Linked DNA regions of Cohnella abietis. The protein of the gene in region 2 interacts with the protein of the main gene of each other region in a pairwise test. Links are inferred from orthologs where the notes say so. Each region holds a gene or a part of one and is shown on either strand. Other genes may lie near its edges. The genes, in order: ndk and KCTCHS21_RS19745.

Region 1 (3,302 bases), 1.5 Mb from region 2 along the record:
TAGATTACTCGGTAATCCCTCAATAATTGCAGTAAGCTGTGGTCCATGTGTTTCTCCAGCAGTCAAATAACGTAAACTCAAGCTTTATTCCTCCCTTTAGCCACTCAATTCCGTGAACATCTTTGATCATTATAGTACAGCGTTAAAGCGTTTGACAAGAAAACAGCCCGTCATTTGCGGACGGACTGCTTCTTATTGGGTTTCGGTCGTATGACTCTCGATTCCCTCATATAACCAAGTAATTCTACGTTGTCCAAACCTAGAATTTGCGCACATTCCTGCATAGAAATCAATCCTCGTCTGTACGCGGCTATGACCTTCCGTTTATCCATAATTCCCCCCGAATAACCTGAATAGCCTTATTATCGGTTGGCAACCTATTTAACATACGCTTAAAGCATCCGCCTGTAAAAAAAAGTGTCTGCTGTTTCCAAGCCATATTGCCCTGGAGTAAAAATTTGCTCCGTGCTCCCGACGAACAAGAGACCGCCTGGCTTAAGCGCACGAGCGAACTTACCATAAAGCACATGCTTGGCTTCCTCTGTGAAGTAAATCATAACATTTCGGCAAACGATCAAATCATATTTATCTCCGAAATTATCTAATAGCAAGTTTTGCTTTTGCAATTTTACCGCTTTTTTCAGCTTATCGGATACTTTAAAAGCTCCGTCGACTTGGGTAAAATACTTATTCTTATATTCTACAGGGACATCTCTCAAGGAACGCTCTAAATAGACGCCTTCCCTAGCTTTGGCTAGAACACCGTCATCAATGTCTGTAGCAATGAGCGTTGTTCGATCTAGCGCATCCAGTGAATCTAATATCATGCCAAGCGTGTAGGGCTCTTCACCAGTAGAGCATGCAGCGCTCCATATATTAAGACGGGGAGAAGCTTTAAGAAGCTGGGGAAGGAACTTATCCTTTAACACTTGCCACCGATTCTGGTTACGCCAGAACTCAGAAACATTAATCGTCATTCTATCCAGAAATTCATTGCGAAGCTTGGCTTCACTTGATAGAGCAGTGAAGTATTCAGCAAACGTTGAATACCCGTATTTGGAACGCAAGGTAGTTAACCTGCGCCGCATTTGGTTCTCTTTGTATTGCGACAAGTCAATAGAGGTCGAACGTTTAATATTGACTATGAAACGGGCGAAATCCTCATCATCCGAAACAGTCGCATTACTACTCACATTGGAACGTATGTCTCCCATAACGTATCCTGCTCTCCCCCGAGTTAAGCATCTGTACCTATCCGAACACAAAAGCCTTAATCAATTAGATCCAAACCTGTATAACCTTATCGTAAGAAACCAGTTCCTCTTCGGAGAAAAAGATGCTGATTTCACGCTCAGCGCTATCGTGCGAATCCGAGCCATGAATTAAATTGAAATTCGTATGTATAGCAAAATCACTGCGGATCGTTCCAGGTGCCGCTTCAAGAGCGTTGGTCTTTCCGATTAGAGCACGGCATAATCCCACTGCCTGATCGCCTTCCCACACCATTGCGAACACAGGTCCTGCTGTTATAAACTTCAAGAGCATATCATAGAAATCTTTGCCCTTATGCTCGGCATAATGCTGCTCTGCTCGCTCCAAGGATACATTCATAAGCTTAGCAGCGACAAGCTTCAACCCCTTGCGTTCAAAACGGCTGACGATTTCACCAATCAGTCCCCGTTGAACTCCATCGGGCTTAACCATTAAGTAAGTCTTTTCCATATAAACTCTCCTTTCTAACGATAGTAATCATCATTTTAACATAAAAAATGCTCTTAATAACTTCGTTTAGCAACAATACGGGCAATATCAGCCAAATTTCGTTTAGCTGGTATATCGGGGAGTCCTTCCAGAGCTTTCAAAGCTTTGGCAATATATCTGGAAGCCATTTCCTCGGCTTTCTTAATACCGCTACTAGAGCGGACAAGCTTAACCGCAGCAGCAGAATTTGCAACACCCTCGCTGATCTTGATTAACTCAATCTCCTCAAGCAGCTTATCCTTAATTGATGCATCTTGAAGAGCATACAACACAGGTAGCGTAATGTTTCCTTGCCTCAAATCGCTTCCCGGAGGCTTACCAATCGCCTTCTCTGTACCACATAGATCAAGAAGATCATCCGTAATCTGGAAAGCCATACCCACATTATAGCCAAACCGATATAGAGCATGGCTAGCTCGAGGTGGTGCATCTGTTGCCAAAGCTCCCAGCTGACAGCTTATAGCGATAAGTAGCGCCGTCTTGCGTCGAATCCGTAGCAAATAGTTACGCACGCTCTGGTCAACATTAAAGAAATCACGTATCTGTTCCATTTCTCCAATAACCATTTGAACGATGGAACCCGATAGAACTTGATGAATACGAGGCTTGTCTAGCTCGGTAATTACCGTCAATGCCTTTGCGTAAATATAATCACCCGTATACATAGCTATGCGATTATCCCACTTCGACTTGACGGTAAGCTGGCCGCGCCGAATATTGGCATCATCTATAACGTCATCATGCACCAATGTAGCCATATGTATAAGTTCTAGAGGAACGGCGACCCGTTTGAGCGTTTCTACCGAATAGGTACCGAACTTGCCCGACAGCAGCACAAATATCGGTCGTATCCTCTTCCCGCCCGCCTTAAGTAAATGAAGCGATGCTTCACTTAGGGTTGGCAAATCAGAGGCTACCGTTATTGCCATTTGGTCTTCAATTGCTTGTAAATCCGATTTCATAGCGGCATATAGCTGCATCAATTTCATAAATTCACCTGTGCTTTGATAGGTTATCGGGAACATGTAGGCTAGGTAATTCTGAAAGCTGAACCTCTTCAGTCATCAATCCAAGCTCACGCGCGTACTTAAAGTAGAGCTGTAAGCCAGCTTTCTGGTCTGGGCCGAAATCGTGACACAAATGACGGAAATAATTACTCCAGTACTGAGACGTTCCCCCGATTTCCGCCGTAGCCTTGGAAACGATGGGTTCAAGATCTTGAGAGGAGTGTCTCTTACTTTCAAGCAATGCATGATATAGGCTAGCTATGGCTTCAGGATATTGCTCAGCTGTTTTCTTGTGCACAGCCCATAATGCATAAGTCATCCAGTGTCCTGTCCATACGTTCCAAACTTCACCCAAATCGAGCACGCGATATCCGTGATCCACCCAGGAGGCACGAATCGCATGATCCCCAATAAGCAACGCGGCATCCGCATTCTCCAGCATTTTCTCCAATGAAGGCTCTGCATCCTCATAGATAGGTTTGCCGCCGTAGAACTTCTCCATAATTATCTTAAGTAAATTCACAGACGTTGCAG
Region 2 (3,196 bases):
CTTCTTTCCCGGGACAAGCTATCTAGTAATGGATAATCACAATGACTTACAGTGGTTAAAGTATGAGCTATCCTGTTACTGATAGTGTAGGTTCTGGAGCTGCATTTGCACTTATTATATTCGTCTTTTGGTTATTATCTTAAGTGCTGGCGGAATCTAAGCTTTCTTCCGCCCCTTTCCCAGCAAGGCTCATCTGAGCTTCGCTGGGATTTTCTTGTTCAGAGGCTCACTTAGTACATAAACATCTCTTACATCAGCGCAACATTTTCCAAACCAACCTCGTCTATAGAATTAACCATGGGAAATCTTTAACAACACGGAGGGACATTCATGAATCAAATTTTGAAAAAACCAATCACCCTGCTTTTACTAATCGTCGTTTTCACTATGACAATTAGCGGATCCGCATTCGCACACAGCAACCAGAGCAACAAGAAGAACAGCATAGACGTCGCTACTGCCGTAAGCTTAATTGTGAAAGGCTTAGATTTAAACCTTGGAGACTTAAGATTTATTAAAGCACCTCAAGTTAGCGACTACTTTTCAAAGATTAAAGATAATGCTCCTTATGCTCAGAGCTTCATAATCGCGGCTCATAATGGGCTTGGGCTGCCCAAAGATATTAATCCATCCGCAAAAGTAACGAAAGAGCAATTCGCTAAATGGCTTTTTGGAGCCATGAGCTATAACAAAGATTATGTATGGACACAGGTATACCAAAAAATCTCTGATGATAATCAAGTAACCAAAGAATATATGGATAGCATTCAGAAGCTTCTTAGCGCCAAGATCATCACACTAGACAACAAACAAAAGCTTTATCCAAAAAGCAACATCACAAAGTCCTTCGCAGTAACAGTAATCGAAAGAACAGCTAAATACATTAAAAATACCCAGCCTGCTGCAACACCGATACTTACTGACGTCAAACTAACCTCTGATAAGGAAACTGATGCTATTACACGAGTTACGATATCCGCGACAGCTCCTCATCCTGGCTATGGCATAGAGATAACAAGCATTAAATTCGAGAAGGGCACTGCCACTATTAATTATAAAACGGTGCTTCCTGATCCCGATAAGGTGTACATTCAAATAACTACCGAAGTGAACGCTGTCACCTATATACCGTCAAGCTACCAAGCTGTTTTAGGCAAGCAACAGTAGTCTCTAGCATAATAATAAAATCAGCGTTGCAGGAAAGCTTCCCTGCAACGCTGATTTTTTGCCTCCCATTACAGGCTAGGGAGCTCCCAATCGATTTCAGCCTGGCCACTGGCTTTAAGGAAAGCATTACATTGGGAGAAGGGCTTACTTCCCCAGAAGCCCCCGTAGGCCGACAATGGACTGGGATGCACAGAATTAAGGACAAAATGCTTTGACTGATCGATATAGCGCCCTTTATTCTGCGCGTGCTTACCCCACAATACAAAGGCAATAGGCTTATTTCTCTCATTAAGCAAGCTTATTATTCTATCCGTCATCTTCTCCCATCCCAGCTTGCGATGAGAATTAGCTTGACCCTCTCTAACCGTCAGCACATTGTTCAGCAGCAGCACTCCCTGCTTCGCCCAGTGCTCCAGAAATCCGTGCTCAGGCATTGGACAGCCAATATCATCCTGCAGCTCTTTGAATATATTTCTAAGCGACGGAGGCAGCTTAACGCCGGGCTGAACCGAGAAGCTTAGACCATGCGCCTGATTTGCCCCATGATAAGGATCCTGCCCCAGAATAACGACCTTAACATCCTCATAAGAAGTTAGCTCTAACGCTCGGTAAATGTCGCTACGAGGCGGATAGACGGTGTTCTCCAGATACTGCTCCTCTACTTTACGAACAAGCTCCTGATAGTATAGCTTCTCTTGTTCGTCACTCAACAATTTTCCCCACTCATTATCCAACCTTACTCGCAAGCTTCTATCCATACCTTCCACCTCTTTGCTCTTCATTAAAAATAAAGAGATACCCACTCAAGAACATCACGGGGTCTGTATAGCAAAAGAAGTTCCTCGGCTGAGGAACTTCACGATCATTCGTTAATTAAGTAAATGGTGCCGAAGACCGGGGTCGAACCGGTACGGTAGTCACCTACCGCAGGATTTTAAGTCCTGTGCGTCTGCCGATTCCGCCACTCCGGCAAGCAAATCAATAGTACATTTTTTTTCAATATTGCAGTTCCTGTGTATCGACAACGAAAATTAATATACCATGTTTAGGGAGCGATTGCAACCCTAAATTACTTCCTCTGCTATGATTTTTCACCCCACTTCCCACTTTCTCTGTTACATTATTTGGCTCAAAGCTTTAGCCTGAACATCTAACTTGCCAACAGCTTCGCCAATACCTGCAAATTCATCAACTGCTTGTTGAATTTGATGCTGACTATCGACTATTGCTCTTTGGGAGGTTTTCGTTCCCTCACTGACTCTATTAACCTGCTTGGAAATCCCCTCAACGGTGACTTGAATCTCTTGTGCCGCTTCTTGAACGTTCTTCGCTAACTTTCGCACTTCGGTTGCTACCACATTAAAGCCACGTCCATGCTCTCCGGCGTGTGCCGCTTCAATTGCCGCATTCAAGGCGAGCAGATTCGTTTGCGATGCGAATTCCCGTATCGTCTGCACAATGCGGTGAACGGCTATTGTCTGCTTTTCCAAGTCGTGAAGATAGTTTAGGTTGCTCTCATTGTCATTCATAACACGACCAATTGCCGAAGCCACTTGTTGATTGCGTGTAATACCTTTCTCTGTACGAATGAGTAAATTTTCCGCCATTTTCTGCAATTCGGTAGTTACTTGGTTTGTGGCGGTTTCCCGTGCTGTTATGTCAGTTGCTACTTTCAAGACTGCCACCACTTGTCCATCTTCACCGAGAATAGGCATATACGTGGCTTCAAGCAACAGAATAACACCTTCCTTTGACACTCGTGTGATTTTATCTTGAAATTTATTACCGCTTCTCAAGTTATCCCAAAGCGTCTCATAATCCGGACTTCTGACGAAATCTGGTGTACAAAATTTTCGATGATGTATTCCCGTCAGTTCTGACACCTGATAGCCCATCGCACGAGCGAAGTTCTCGTTTGCCCAAAGAACATCACCATGCATATTAAATTCAATCATAGCAAGTGATTGCTCTAATGCGGCAAGTACAGCCTTTTCATTCAGCACTTGCGTGGTAGCTATTTCCAATAACA

What was found.
Region 1: the proteins of KCTCHS21_RS19745 (region 2) and ndk interact in binary tests that used the Escherichia coli proteins (3 or more experiments, as listed by UniProt). The link is inferred for Cohnella abietis from one-to-one orthologs.

The regions. Positions count from the first base shown.
Region 1 is NZ_AP019400.1:3,003,906-3,007,207, reverse strand. Bases 1-2,975 are described here. They hold ndk (nucleoside-diphosphate kinase), read right to left. Parts: upstream 1,723-2,975; coding sequence 1,279-1,722; downstream 1-1,278. Other genes in these bases: KCTCHS21_RS12795 (menaquinone biosynthetic enzyme MqnA/MqnD family protein), read right to left, coding at 2,755-2,975; KCTCHS21_RS12800 (polyprenyl synthetase family protein), read right to left, coding at 1,776-2,750; KCTCHS21_RS12810 (CheR family methyltransferase), read right to left, coding at 393-1,214; KCTCHS21_RS31375 (hypothetical protein), read right to left, coding at 171-332; aroC (chorismate synthase), read right to left, coding at 1-81. Outside these bases: more of KCTCHS21_RS12795, read right to left, coding at 2,976-3,302. UniProt on the Escherichia coli protein: Major role in the synthesis of nucleoside triphosphates other than ATP. The ATP gamma phosphate is transferred to the NDP beta phosphate via a ping-pong mechanism, using a phosphorylated active-site intermediate.
Region 2 is NZ_AP019400.1:4,480,075-4,483,270, forward strand. Bases 81-2,949 are described here. They hold KCTCHS21_RS19745 (uracil-DNA glycosylase), read right to left. Parts: upstream 1,926-2,949; coding sequence 1,236-1,925; downstream 81-1,235. Other genes in these bases: KCTCHS21_RS19740 (S-layer homology domain-containing protein), read left to right, coding at 331-1,167; KCTCHS21_RS31955 (methyl-accepting chemotaxis protein), read right to left, coding at 2,283-2,949. Outside these bases: more of KCTCHS21_RS31955, read right to left, coding at 2,950-3,196. UniProt on the Escherichia coli protein: Excises uracil residues from the DNA which can arise as a result of misincorporation of dUMP residues by DNA polymerase or due to deamination of cytosine.